2 regions of the Vibrio sp. YT-19(2023) genome follow, and region 1 is predicted to be linked to the other one. Evidence: riboswitches for the same ligand, from Rfam matches in the RefSeq annotation. Region 1 holds a riboswitch; the other holds the start of a gene.

Region 1 (7,519 bases):
TATTTATATTTAGTTACACTCAACCGATCTGGATTAATGAGTAACTATGTATGGATATATCTCGTCGACGCTTTCTTCAATCATCCTTAGCAATCTCCGCGCTTACCGTTCTACCTGCATGTTCTCTATCTAGGAGCACTAATAAGCAGGGGCAATATATATACGATATTACTGCAGAGCCTTCTACTGCAGAATTGGTCCCTGGGTTTAACACAGACGTACTCGCATTTAATGGTTCGATTCCAGCGCCTACGATTCGTTGTCGCCAAGGCGAGAGAGTTATAATTCGGTTTACTAACAAGCTTTCAGAGCCGACTACAATCCACTGGCATGGCTTGCGAATCCCTATTGAAATGGATGGTGTACCTTTCTTAAGCCAGTTGCCTATCATGCCGGGTGAAACATTCGTTTATGAATTTACACCACCAGATGCGGGCACATTTTGGTATCACCCACATATGAATAGTGTGAAGCAGCTTGGTAAGGGCTTAGTTGGGCTAATTATCGTTGAAGAGGCTGAGCCTGTTCTATTTGATGAAGAACAGGAAATAGTTCTAAAGCATTGGCATTTAGACAAGCAAGGACAATGGAAGAACCTTATGGTGCCGCGCTTGAGTGCACGTATGGGGACTCCCGGAGAGTGGAGTAGCGTCAATGGTGTCCATGAGCCTGTTTATGCGCTGAAGCAGAATGCCACTACGCGATTAAGAATTGCTAATGTCGATAATACCATTACTTACCCGATCGCTATAGAAGGGGCAGAGGCTTGGGTTATTGCTATAGATGGTAATCCTGTTAAAACGCCTTATAAGCTCACTCAGCACAAAATTGGTCCAGGAATGAGGTTAGATATCGGATTGATTGCTCCGAAGGCTGGAACACGTGTTTATGTGCGTCAAATGAAAGGACGCTTCCCATTCCCTTTGTGCGAGTTTGACGTTGTTGAGTCTGACTTGCCGAGCAACCAGAAACTGCCTTTATTACCTCTCAACCCTGTGCCAGCTCTCGATTTGAAAAATGCAGAGCAAATCGATTATGTGTTTGAGTGGGAGGGGGCGATCACTCCTGCTGATAAATCGGGCAAAGCGATACCTAAGTTCTGGCTGATGAACAAACGGGCTTGGGAGGGAATGAGCAAAGATAATATTCCAGCGCCGCTTTCAACATTGGAGATGGGAAAAACCTATATCTTCAACCTAAAGAACGTCACCCAATATCATCATCCTATTCATCTTCATGGACACACATTTACGGTTCTTGAGTTAGATGGCAAAAAACTCGACGAACCGTTTCATACCGATACGGTCTTGCTTGGAAATAACGGCAGTGCGAAAGCGGCATTTGTTGCAGATAACCCTGGACGTTGGATGTACCATTGTCATGTGATCGAACACATGAAGACGGGTTTGATGGGCTACATCGAAGTAAAGTGACTCCTGTAACTTTTAAAATCTTGATAAGTTTTAAGCGCTATACTTTGCTGAATTCTAAGATTGTATAATCACTATTGCCGTAAATTTGATTACAATGTCGCCATTAACTTTTCTGGGGGAATTATGGGACAACTATCCGTTTTGGGTTTTATTGCATTGGGTGGTGCATTTGGTGCATGTTCTCGTTACTTAATTTCTGAACTTTGTGTCATTTTATTGGGGCGTGGTTTTCCATATGGTACGTTAACCGTTAACGTTGTTGGCTCATTTATGATGGGCTTATTGATAGCAGCTTTCGATAGTGAACTTTTGGCAACGGAACCTTGGCGACAAGTGATTGGCTTGGGTTTTTTAGGGGCACTAACGACGTTTTCCACCTTCTCGATGGATAATGTGTTGCTTATGCAGCAGGGCGCTTTCTTTAAGATGGGGTTGAACGTATTGTTGAATGTCGTGTTAAGTATTTCAGCTGCGTGGATAGGCTTTCAATTATTGATGCGCAGCTAGCAAAGTAGTTAAAAATTGAACAGGTCGGCTTGGTTTCACCAAGCCGTTTTTATATACTGACATCACTTGTCGGAGTGCCATAAGGCTGAGACCGTTAATTCGGGATCCGTTGAACCTGATCAGATTAGAATCTGCGAAGGGAACAAGAGAAGATATTCACACCGGAGTTCTTTCTGGTTGATCTATCAAAAGTCGAATGTTGTTACAGGCAAATATCGTAAGCTTTAACTAGCCTTAATTTGACTCCTCTTGTCGCATCTATCCGCCAAGCATTTTTATCCAATTACTTTTTATCTAGTATAACAAAGCAAGGAAAAATGCTATGTCGAGTCGCAAACAAGCGAGACTGGAAGCAAAACAGTTCATTGATACACTCTCGGTACAACCGTACCCCAATTCAAGCAAAGTCTACGTAGAAGGCTCACGTCCAGATATTCGTGTGCCAATGCGTGAAATATCACTCGCTGATAGCCTTATTGGGGGCACAAAAGAAGCGCCTATATTCGAACCTAATGAGCCAGTACGCGTTTACGATACGTCGGGTGTATACACAGATCCAGAGCACACCATAGACCTCTATAACGGCTTACCTAAGCTGAGAGAAGGGTGGATTGAAGAGCGCGCCGATACTGAGCTACTTGATGAAGTAAGCTCGGTGTACACCAAAGAACGCTTAGAAGACGAAACACTAGACGATCTTCGTTACGGTAATCTACCACGTATTCGACGTGCCAAAGATGGCCATTGTGTGACTCAATTGCACTATGCTCGCAAAGGTATTATTACCCCAGAAATGGAATATATCGCGCTGCGTGAAAACATGGGGCGTGCCAAGTATCGCGATGAAGTGCTGAATCAACAGCATCCGGGTCAAAGCTTCGGAGCGAACCTACCAAAAGATATTACCGCCGAATTCGTGCGCAAAGAAGTCGCCGAAGGTCGCGCTATTATCCCTTCCAATATTAACCACCCAGAATCCGAACCAATGATCATTGGACGTAACTTTTTGGTCAAAGTGAACGCCAACATCGGTAACTCATCGGTCACTTCTTCGATTGAGGAAGAAGTAGAGAAGCTCGTTTGGGCGACACGTTGGGGTGGAGATACCGTTATGGATCTCTCTACTGGACGTAACATCCACGAAACTCGCGAGTGGATTCTACGTAACAGTCCGGTTCCGATCGGTACCGTTCCAATGTACCAAGCGCTTGAGAAAGTGAACGGTGTTGCGGAAAACCTTAACTGGGAAGTGATGCGCGATACCCTGATTGAGCAAGCAGAGCAGGGCGTTGACTACTTCACTATCCATGCCGGTTTACTACTTCGTTATGTGCCAATGACTGCAAAACGCGTTACTGGCATCGTTTCTCGTGGTGGCTCTATCATCGCGAAATGGTGTTTAGCGCATCACCAAGAAAGCTTCTTATATACCCACTTCCGAGAGATCTGTGAAATCTGTGCTAAGTATGATGTCGCACTATCTCTCGGTGATGGTCTGCGTCCTGGTTCGGTTGCCGATGCTAACGACGAAGCGCAATTTGCAGAGCTTCGTACTCTTGGTGAGTTAACCAAGATTGCATGGGAATATGACGTACAGGTGATTATCGAAGGTCCTGGTCATGTTCCAATGCATATGATCAAAGAGAACATGGAAGAGCAGTTAGAGCACTGTCATGAGGCTCCTTTCTATACCCTTGGTCCATTGACGACAGACGTCGCTCCTGGCTACGACCATATTACTTCAGGCATTGGCGCTGCGATGATTGGTTGGTATGGCTGTGCGATGCTTTGCTACGTAACTCCTAAAGAGCATCTTGGTTTACCAAACAAAGAAGACGTGAAAGTAGGCATGATAACTTACAAGCTTGCTGCGCACGCCGCGGATTTGGCGAAGGGACATCCTGGTGCACAAGTTCGTGATAACGCGCTTTCTAAAGCTCGCTTCGAGTTCCGCTGGGAAGACCAATTCAACTTGTCACTCGATCCAGATACCGCGCGCGCTTTCCATGACGAAACCTTGCCTCAAGAGTCTGGAAAAGTTGCTCACTTCTGTTCGATGTGCGGGCCAAAGTTCTGCTCGATGAAGATCTCGCAAGAGGTTCGAGAATATGCGAAAGACACTGAGCAAGTTGCTGCGGACCAAGCTATCTCAATCAAAATGCTGGATGACCCTCTTGAGGGGATGCGTCAGAAATCGCAAGAATTTAGAGAGTCAGGTTCTGAGCTATACCACCCAGCAGCACATGCCGAGGTAAGTGACTAATGAGCAAAATCCTTATTCCGTCATCGTTGATTGAACTGACTGGTTTAGTTCAACAATGTTTGTTGTTGGCGAAAGAACAGGGTTTTAGCATCGAAGACATTGAGTTGGGTGTGAGCCCAACTCAATCTATTCAGCTTGTTCGCGGCCAACAGATCACACACATAACGACTGATCTCATTGATGATTATGACTCTGAGCATGAGAGTTCATTTGTGCTCTATTACCGTTCTGCTTTGTCGGTAGAAGCATGTGCTAAGCAACCGTCGAAAGCGATTTATATTTGTATTGCTGATACGCAGGTATCCGATGAAAAGGAGAAAGTGCTTCAGCTTGATATCTGGCGTCACCCAATTAACAACGAAGTGAGAGCGCTTTCCGTTAAGTCCAAATTCAACGCAATGTTCGATCCTGAACATCACCTTGCTTGGATAGTAACGCTGACAGTACTCGATTTCCCTATCGAAGATGCGTTAACACTTGCTCGAGGAATGCTAACTCAACAAGCGAATGTTTCACGTGAAACACTGTTGAATGACAACCTTGATGAGGGACGATCTACTCAATGGGCTGACCAATTTGATGATTTCCCCACACCTGTACTGGAGGATAACCGACTAGGTATTCAAGTTGGTTGGTCTGCACAGGGTGAGAGCGTTAGCTTTCCAACTCTAACTAAGCAAAGTCTAGGGCTCTATCCAGTCGTTGATGATGTTGCTTGGATTGAGCGTCTACTGCCACTAGGCATCAACACTATTCAACTGCGAATCAAGAACCCACAACAAGCCGATTTAGAACAACAGATCATTCGAGCAATTGAGCTAGGTCGTCAGTATCAAGCACAAGTGTTCATCAATGACTATTGGCAGTTGGCAATCAAGCATGGCGCTTATGGCGTCCACCTAGGACAAGAAGACATAGAAGAATCGAATTTGGCTCAGCTAACTAAAGCCGGCCTTCGTCTTGGTCTTTCTACCCATGGTTATTATGAGCTACTACGCATCGTACAAATTCATCCTAGTTACATCGCGCTAGGGCATATTTTTCCAACCACCACAAAACTGATGCCATCGAAACCACAAGGCTTGGTGCGCTTGGCTCTGTATCAAAAGCTGATTGATAGCATTCCTTATACAAATACAGAGGCTACTTTCCGTCCTTCAAAAGACAAAGCAGTTAGTGACCATGTGCTTGGCTTTCCGACGGTCGCGATTGGTGGTATTGACCAATCTAATGCAGACCAAGTTTGGCAAACAGGTGTTTCTAGTTTGGCAGTTGTGCGTGCTATTACGTTGGCAGAATCACCTCAGTCCGTCATCGAGTTCTTCGCACAACTGATGAAGGAAAGACAGCTAACGTTTACTGATCAGAATAGTGAATTGGCGCATAACAAGAGAGGCGAGCATGCTCACGGATAAGCAGTTTCTTCGCTATCAGCGCCAAGTAGCTCTGCCTGAAATTGCCGAAATTGGGCAAGAACGTTTGAGTAAATCGCATGTGCTGATCATCGGTTGTGGTGGGTTAGGGAGCGCAGCGAGTTTGTACTTGGCATCAGCGGGGGTTGGTAAATTGGTTGTGGTTGATGACGATAAAGTTGATAGCAGTAACCTACAACGTCAGATCATTTATCGTGAACAAGACCTCCAAGTTGCGAAAACAAAAGCGACTGTAAAGCAATTGACTGAACTTAATTCTATGGTTCAAGTTCGTGCTATCAATAAGCGATTAGACAAAGCACAGCTGCAGCTTGAGGTGATGTTGGCGGATGTGGTTTTGGATTGCACCGACAACATGCCAACGCGTCAGCTAATTAACCAAGTTTGTTTCGAGCAAAATACGCCGCTCATCTCGGCGGCGGCAATTGGTTGGCAAGGGCAATTTGCTGTCTTTGATTACCAAACACCAAGTGAACAAGAAGCGCAGAGTAAAGCGTGTTACCGCTGTTTGTATCCGTTCGACGAATTACCACAAACGCAAAAGTGCAGTGAGAGTGGTGTCGTCGGTCCGGTGGTGGGCACACTTGGCAACTACCAAGCGATAGCGGCAATTCAAAAACTGGCGACGGGAAAGTTTCATGTCGAGACTGCCAAGTTACACCTGTTCGATGGATTGAAGCTGCAATGGCAAACCATGGCGATAAGCAAAGACAAACAGTGCCAAGTGTGTGCTCAGATTTAGCTTACGGGTAATGGGCAGAATTAAGAGAGTTGGAAGCAATGACGTTATCAGAACAACAAACAACACAAATGACAGCTGCTGACTTAGATGTGATCACTATTGTCATCAATGGCCAGTCACATCAAGTTGCCAGTGAGTCAAATCTACAGCAAATCATTAGTCAATTTGCGCTGCCTGAAATGGGCTGTGTTTTTGCAATTAATAACAATGTTGTGCCGTGCAGTGAGTGGGCTAGCACAGTTCTTTCACAGGGAGATAGCATCTCTTTGTTTCAAGCGATCGCAGGGGGTTAAAGTCGATGCTTAAAATTGGTGATAAACAATTCGAATCAAGACTGTTCACGGGAACAGGGAAGTTTGCCAACAGCCGATTAATGGCAGAAGCGATTCAAGTATCGGGTTCTCAACTTGCGACCATGGCGTTGAAGCGTGTGGATGTGAACGACCAACAAGACGATATTTTGCTGCCGTTAGTACAAGCGGGTGTGAACTTATTGCCGAACACCTCAGGTGCAAAGAATGCTAAAGATGCTGTGTTTGCAGCACAATTGGCGAGAGAAGCGTTGGGTACTAACTGGTTAAAACTAGAAATTCATCCAGACCCGAAGTACTTGATGCCCGATCCAATTGAGACACTAGCAGCCGCTGAGCAACTGGTTCGTGAGGGTTTCATTGTCCTTCCTTATTGTCATGCTGACCCGGTTCTGTGTAAACGATTGGAAGAAGTAGGCTGTGCAGCGGTCATGCCATTAGGTGCGCCGATCGGTTCTAACAAAGGGATAGTTTCTCACGATTTCCTAGAGATCATCATCGACCAATCTAATGTTCCTGTCGTTGTTGATGCGGGTATTGGTGCTCCTTCACATGCCGCGCGTGCGATGGAAATGGGCGCGGATGCCGTGCTCGTTAATACTGCGATTGCAGCTTCGAGCGATCCCGTTGCGATGGCGAAGGCATTTAAGTTGGCGGTAGAGTCGGGGCGTATGGCTTATGAAGCCGGACTTGCTGGTAAGGTTTCTCATGCGGTTGCGTCGAGTCCACTGACGTCATTCTTAGATGAGCTTTAGTACTAGATTGGTTTAGCTATTAAGCGAGGAAAACATGAGCTTCGTTGAACAATTTAAGCAGCTTAATTGGGATGA
Region 2 (7,519 bases), on a different contig from region 1:
ACTCTTTCGAGATTTTTGAGTGGGGAACCGCAAACACTTTTGCATCTTCACCCGATTCATCTGTCATCTTCAAAACGCCAACAGGACGGCAGCGAATGACTGAACCTGGCATGAGTGGGTATGGTGTTGGTACCAATACGTCGACTGGGTCGCCATCAAGAGACAGGGTATTGTTCACGTAGCCATAGTTGCATGGGTAGAACATTGGTGCAGACATGAAACGGTCGACAAATACAGCACCAGAGTCTTTATCTACTTCGTACTTGATTGGATCTGCATTTGCAGGAATTTCGATCACGACATAGATATCTTCAGGCAGCGACTTGCCTGCTGGTACATGGTTTAAGCTCATTAGAATATTCCTTTTCATTAACGATGAGTCACACAAAAGCGGCTTCATCTGATGATAAATTCGCGTTTCACTTTAGCGACAAAAACGCGGCAGGTAAACACCTGCCGCGTTGGACAAAGGTCTGAAATTATTCTTCGTCGCGGTGCAGTTCAAGGAACTCTTCAACTTTGCGAACCATGTTCTTCGAACCCACAAAGAAAGGTACACGCTGGTGCAACTCAGTAGGCTTGATGTCCATAATGCGATTCACGCCGTCCGATGCAATGCCGCCAGCTTGCTCAATGAGGAATGCCATAGGGTTACATTCGTAAAGCAGGCGTAGCTTGCCTTGTGGGTGGCTTTGTGTGCTTGGGTAAAGGTAGATACCGCCTTTCAGTAGGTTGCGGTGGAAATCAGCAACCAGCGAGCCAATGTAGCGAGAAGTGTATGGGCGACCGTCTTCTGGCACGTTTTCTTGGCAGTACTTGATGTACTTCTTCACCCCTTGAGGGAAACGAATGTAATTACCTTCGTTGATGGAGTAGATCTTACCATCATCAGGAATCATCATGTTTTCATGAGAAAGACAGAAGCTGCCGATAGATGGGTCGTAAGTAAAGCCGTTTACGCCGTTACCAGTTGTGTATACCAACATGGTGGAGGAGCCGTAAATTACGTAGCCCGCAGCCACTTGTTTGTGACCAGGTTGTAGGAAGTCTTCTTCAGTTGGTGGAGTACCGATTGGAGAAACACGACGGTAAATCGAGAAGATAGTACCAACAGAGACGTTCACATCGATGTTAGAAGAGCCATCAAGTGGGTCCATCAGTACTACATATTTGGCGTTTTGGTTGAGTTCTTTATTGAACGCAACTGCTTCGTCTTCTTCTTCACTGGCAACGCCACACACTTGATCACGAGCTTCGAGCGCGGCTTTGAACTTATCGTTCGCGTAAACATCGAGCTTTTGCTGATCTTCACCTTGGACATTTTCCGTACCTACAGCACCAGTGATATCACCGAGACCCGCTGCGTTGATTTCGCGGTTAACGATTTTTGCAGCTAAACGAATGGAGGCTAAAAGGGATGATAGATCACCGCTAGCGTGGGGGAAATCCGCTTGTTTTTCGACAATGAACTCGCCTAGGGTGCGCAGTCCTGACATGGTTAATCCTTACATTTTCATTTCATTGGGGGTAGTGCGCAAGTGAGCATCTCTTTATGGATGTTAAACGATTGCGCTGGATGTAAGTTTAAGTCGCAGATCTTTTTAATGGTAATGAAGTAACTGTTTGAGATCTCAATTTATTTGTAGACTTGTTTGAGGGATTCATCAGTAAGCAAGAGGTTGTACAGTCTGTGTTCAACCTTGTCATATTTGTGAAAGGGACTGCAAGAAGAAGGCTAAAGTCACTCGCTTTTCAGGCGGTAATCGCGATAATGAAAGCATTAAAAAACGCATTACAAGGTTTAGTTTATGCACATTCATATCTTGGGTATCTGTGGCACATTTATGGGCGGCGCAGCGATTCTAGCGCGCCAATTAGGACATAAAGTCACTGGTTCTGATGCCAACGTTTATCCGCCAATGAGCACACTGCTTGAGTCTCAAGGTATTGAAATTATTGAAGGCTTTGACCCGTCTCAACTCGACCCTCAACCAGATCTTGTGGTGATTGGTAATGCGATGAGCCGTGGCAACCCTTGTGTCGAGCATGTGCTCAACACTAACATGCGCTACACCTCTGGTCCGCAGTGGCTCAACGAGTTTTTGCTGCATGATCGGTGGGTATTGGCGGTATCGGGTACACATGGGAAAACGACCACGTCGAGCATGCTTGCCTGGATACTTGAAGATTGTGGTTATCAACCGGGTTTCTTAGTCGGTGGGGTACTCGGTAACTTCGGAGTGTCTGCTCGTTTGGGTGAAAGCATGTTTTTTGTCGTTGAAGCGGACGAATATGACAGTGCTTTTTTCGATAAGCGTTCTAAGTTTGTGCATTACCATCCTCGCACTTTAATCATGAATAACCTTGAGTTCGATCATGCTGATATCTTCGATGATCTAGAGGCGATCAAGCGCCAATTCCATCATTTAGTGCGAACGGTTCCCGGCAATGGCTTAATCTTAGCTCCGAAGCAAGACCAAGCTTTGGCGGATGTATTAGAGCGTGGTTGCTGGACAGAAAAACAGTTCTCTGGTGAGAATGGTGACTGGCAAGCGCACAAATTAGTGCTTGATGGCTCAAAATTTGACGTTGCGTTGAAAGGCGAGAAGGTTGGTACCGTCGAATGGAATTTGGTGGGTGACCACAATGTGGATAATGCGCTGATGGCAATCGCTGCTGCACGACATGTTGGAGTCACTCCGGATCTTGCTTGCCAGGCATTAGGGCGTTTCATCAATACCAAGCGCCGTTTAGAGCTGAAAGGTGAAGAACAAGGTGTGACGGTTTACGATGATTTTGCGCATCACCCAACGGCAATTGAACTTACTGTCGGTGGTTTGCGTAACAAGGTAGGTGAAAAACGCATCCTAGCTGTGTTAGAGCCGCGTTCTGCCACCATGAAGCGTGGCGTACACAAAAACACACTTGCAGAGTCACTACACAGTGCAGATGAAGTCTTCTTGTTCCAGCCAGATAATATCGAGTGGTCTGTGCAAGACATTGCCGACCAATGCACACAGCCAGCGTTTGTCGATGCGGATATAGATAACTTTGTAGCCAAGATCGTCGAACGTGCGCGACCAGGTGACCAAATTCTAGTCATGAGCAACGGTGGCTTTGGTGGTATTCACGGAAAACTTCTTGAGCAGTTAAAACAAAAAGCCTGATTGATATGCAAAACAAAACACAACCCTCTCATAAAAAAGCCATCACGTTGGCATTAACGGGCGCTTCTGGTGCTCCCTACGGCCTTCGTCTTTTAGAATGCTTGGTTGCGGCGGATTATCATGTCTACGTTCTGATTTCTTCGGCAGCTCGTGTTGTGATGGCAACCGAGCATAATCTTAAGCTGCCAAGTGGTCCAGAAGCAGCGCAGCAAGCATTGGTAGAGCACCTGAACTGCAATCGAAATAACATCACCGTTTGCGGTAAAGACGATTGGTTCTCGCCGGTTGCCTCTGGTTCTGCTGCACCCAAGCAAATGGTGGTTTGCCCATGCTCTGCGGGAAGCGTTGCAGCCATAGCACATGGTATGTCGGACAACTTGATCGAACGGGCCGCTGATGTAGTAATGAAAGAGCGCGGGCAGTTGTTGCTCGTGGTTCGCGAAACACCATTTTCAACGCTACATCTGGAGAACATGCACAAACTGTCGCAAATGGGCGTCACCATCATGCCAGCAGCTCCAGGCTTCTATCATCAGCCAAAGAGTATTGAAGACTTAGTGGATTTTATGGTGGCGAGAATTCTTGACCACTTAGGTATTGAGCAAGGTTTGGTGCCTCGTTGGGGTTATGACCAGCGCTCGTGAGCTGATTGTGTAACCACTCAAATACCTTTACAATCCATCCAACTCATCGGGGAGCAAACCCATTTAGCATTGAGTCAATCAATGCATTGGGGCGCTGAGACCTAAGTGTTTAACTAGGGACCCGTATTACCTGAACCAGATAATGCTGGCGTAGGAATTGAGTCTGGATATTGGAAGTCCTTAATAGCCGCCTCAAACCCTGTGCCGCTCAACTTATTTCTCTGAAATACTCATGGAGAGCGAGCAGTGAAACCTACTCTAAATCTGATTGCCCTAGCTGCAATCACCTCTACTTCAGCGTTTGCCGCTGAAAACACATTAACCATCTATACCTACGACTCTTTTGCCGCAGATTGGGGGCCGGGTCCTAAAATCGAGCAAGCTTTTGAAGCAAAATGTGGCTGTGACGTTAACTTCGTAGCGTTGGACGATGGTGTGTCGATTCTGAATCGTCTTCGTCTTGAAGGCGGTAATAGCAAAGCGGACATCGTATTAGGTTTGGATAACAATCTGATGGCAGAAGCGAAGAAAACCGGTCTGCTTGCCGAGCACAATGTGGATACGGCTAACACAGTGTTACCAAACGGTTGGAGTGACACGACGTTTGTACCGTACGATTACGGCTACTTCGCGTTTGTGTACAACAAAGAGAAACTGGCTAATCCGCCGAAAAGCATGAAAGAGCTGGTGGAAACGCGCGACGATCTGAAAGTGATTTACCAAGATCCGCGGACTTCAACGCCGGGCCAAGGCTTAATGCTATGGATGAAATCTATTTATGGCGACGATGTGACGCAAGCGTGGCAGAAGCTAGCGAGCAAAACCGTAACGGTCACGAAAGGTTGGTCTGAGGCGTATTCTATGTTCCTCAATGGTGAGTCCGATTTAGTGCTTTCTTACACCACTTCACCTGCGTACCACTTAATTGCGGAAAACGATTCGAAGTTTGCTACGGCGAATTTTGCTGAAGGCCACTACATGCAAGTTGAAGTAGCCGCCAAAGTGAAAGGGGCAAAAAATTCAGAACTTGCTGATCAATTTATGAGTTTCATTTTAAGTGATGAGTTCCAATCGGCGATGCCAACGGGTAACTGGATGTACCCAGTCACTGACGTTGAGTTACCTAAAGGTTTTGAAACTTTGAGTGTTCCAAGCAAGTCGTTGAGCTTTAGTGCTGATGAAGTGGCAAAAATGCGTAAGTCTTGGATTCGCGAATGGCAAAGCGCATTGACGTTTTAGCTGACGTTTCCATCCTCATCTGAATGAGATAGGTTTTACCTTTGAATTCTGTTCCAAAAATAGGTTTAGGGGTCGCGATGATCATCGCGACCTTTGTTATTTCTGCCCTAGGTGCTTTGATTGTTCAAGCCCCTTCACTTGATGTGTCTGTGGTATGGGGCGACCCGTACTATCAACATGTCACCAAGTTCAGTTTCTACCAAGCGTTTCTTTCCACATTGCTCAGTGTTGGCTTTGCCATTCCAGTAGCGCACGCACTTTCGCGTCGCCAATTTATTGGTAAATCATTACTGCTTAAGCTATTTGCATCGACACTGGTTTTGCCGGTTTTGGTTGGTGTTTTTGGGCTGTTAGCGATTTATGGCAACAGTGGTTTGTTGGAGCAGTGGTTGCAAAGTTTCGACACTAAACTGCCATTCTCTATTTACGGTTTGAACGGCATTTTACTCGCCCATGTGTTCTTTAATTTACCTTACGCGGCACGATTGCTTCTGCAAGCCTTGGAGTCTATTCCTGCCGAGCAGCATAAGCTTTGCGCGCATCTTGGGATGAGCCATTGGGATAAGTTTCGCTGGGTAGAATGGCCGCGTTTAAGGCAGCAGCTTCCCCACGTTTGTGGGTTGGTGTTTATGTTGTGCTTTACCAGTTTTGCCACTGTAATGGCGTTGGGGGGCGGGCCAAAATCCACCACCATTGAATTGGCCATTTACCAAGCGATTAAGTTTGATTTTGATTTACAAGCTGGGGCGTTATTGGCGCTGTGGCAGATGCTGTTATGTGGACTGCTTGCTATTGGAGTGCAGAAGTTAACAAGGCCTGTTTCTATCAGTGCTGGAAGCACATCGGTACAGCAATATTTAACGAAGGATCATGGGTGGTCAAAAGCTTGGGATAGCTTTTGGATCATAGGTGCCTTTTTACTGGTAATACCGCCGTTATTGATGGTGTTACTGAGTGGCATCAACCAACAAGTTTGGACAGTATTAACCGATGAGCGTTTTTGGTCTGCGCTATTGAACTCCCTCAAAGTCGCCTGTGTCGCTAGCGCGCTTGCGGTCGCTGCTGGGGTGTCCATACTATTGACCAGTCGCCGTTGGCGGTTGCAGTACAAAAACACGCGAGCCGATCAGATTGAGTTAATCGGCACCGTTATTTTGGTGACTCCAGGTCTGGTGATTAGCACCGGTTTATTCTTACTACTGCGCGCATTTACCGATGTTTTTAGCTTGGCATTTTTTGTCGTGATTTTGGTGAACGGTTTGATGGCTTTGCCTTACGTGATCAAAACGCTAGCGCAGCCAATGCTGCACATTGAACAACAGTATCAGTATGTATGTGCCAGCTTAGGCATGCGTGGCTGGCAACGGTTTAAAGTGGTGGAGTGGCAGGCGCTACGCAAGCCGTTTGCACATGCGTTTGCGATCAGCTTTATGTTTGCGATTGGCGATTTAAGTGCTATTGCGTTGTTTGGCGGGCAAGAGTTCCGCACTTTACCTCTGTATTTATTCCAGCTGCTTGGCAGCTATCAGATGGACGCGGCTGCGGTGGTATCGGTGACCTTATTGTTGTTGAGTGTGGGCTGTTTTGCCTTGATTGAGAAAGTATTGAAAACGAAGGAGAGAGCGTAATGTTAGTGTTGGATGATGTGCAGTACACCTACCAACGTGAACTGTTTCGTTTTGACTTAACGATTGAGCAAGGACAGATTGTGTCGCTGATGGGACCAAGTGGGGCAGGGAAGTCAACCTTGCTGGCGTTGGTGGCAGGATTCATCCATCCTGACCGTGGTGATATTTGTGTTGATGGTGAGTCCATTGTGCGTAAAGAGCCTTATCTGCGTCCGTTCTCTATGTTGTTCCAAGAGCACAATTTGTTTGCTCACTTATCGGTGCGTGACAACATCGGTTTGGGCTTACACCCAGGGCTAAAGCTTACGGTGGACCAAAATCGTCAGATTGAACAAGCCGCGCAGCAAGTTGGTGTTGCAGAGTACCTCGACCGTTTGCCAGAGCATCTTTCTGGTGGCCAGCGTCAACGTGTTGCCTTAGCGCGTTGTTTTGTTCAGCCTCATCCCATGTGGCTATTGGATGAGCCGTTCTCGGCGCTTGATCCGGTGTTGCGTGAAGAGATGCTGAGCTTGGTAAAAAAACTCGCAGCAGAGCGGGGAATAACCGTATTGATGGTCACGCACCATTTAAGCGATGCCAAAGCGATTGCCAGCCACTTTGTGTTTGTGGCAGATGGTAAAGTGGAAGCCGCGGGTGATATGTCTGCATTGAGTGAACAGCATGCTAGTGAGAAGCTTGCGGCATTTATCCGAGCCGCATGCTAGTGCCTGATAGTTGCTAGGTTATGCTTCTCCGCAACACAAACCATGCCTAGGGCCAAATTCAAATTGAGATCTTAAGCTCATGATATGGTCAATCATTGCTTGTACGCGCCGTGGGCGGTTTGCTCCAGGACGATAGA

Evidence for each region. A riboswitch is a leader RNA that binds a small molecule or an ion and turns the genes downstream of it on or off. The one in region 1 is predicted to bind thiamine pyrophosphate.
Region 2: linked by a shared signal. The riboswitch ahead of thiB (thiamine ABC transporter substrate binding subunit) and the one ahead of thiC (phosphomethylpyrimidine synthase ThiC) in region 1 are both predicted to bind thiamine pyrophosphate.

The regions. Positions count from the first base shown of each region.
Region 1 is NZ_JAWOQN010000042.1:270-7,788, forward strand. It holds gene R7E78_RS21510 (multicopper oxidase family protein) at 51-1,433, shown strand; gene crcB (fluoride efflux transporter CrcB) at 1,557-1,940, shown strand; TPP riboswitch at 2,001-2,099, shown strand; gene thiC (phosphomethylpyrimidine synthase ThiC) at 2,263-4,203, shown strand; gene R7E78_RS21525 (thiamine phosphate synthase) at 4,203-5,618, shown strand; gene R7E78_RS21530 (HesA/MoeB/ThiF family protein) at 5,605-6,378, shown strand; gene thiS (sulfur carrier protein ThiS) at 6,417-6,671, shown strand; gene R7E78_RS21540 (thiazole synthase) at 6,677-7,444, shown strand; gene thiH (2-iminoacetate synthase ThiH) at 7,479-7,519, shown strand, end outside.
Region 2 is NZ_JAWOQN010000016.1:57,848-65,366, forward strand. It holds gene ppa (inorganic diphosphatase) at 1-352, opposite strand, end outside; gene fbp (class 1 fructose-bisphosphatase) at 480-1,496, opposite strand; gene mpl (UDP-N-acetylmuramate:L-alanyl-gamma-D-glutamyl-meso-diaminopimelate ligase) at 1,809-3,167, shown strand; gene R7E78_RS13635 (flavin prenyltransferase UbiX) at 3,173-3,811, shown strand; TPP riboswitch at 3,849-3,985, shown strand; gene thiB (thiamine ABC transporter substrate binding subunit) at 4,058-5,050, shown strand; gene thiP (thiamine/thiamine pyrophosphate ABC transporter permease ThiP) at 5,092-6,678, shown strand; gene thiQ (thiamine ABC transporter ATP-binding protein) at 6,678-7,382, shown strand; gene R7E78_RS13655 (LysR family transcriptional regulator) at 7,401-7,519, opposite strand, start outside.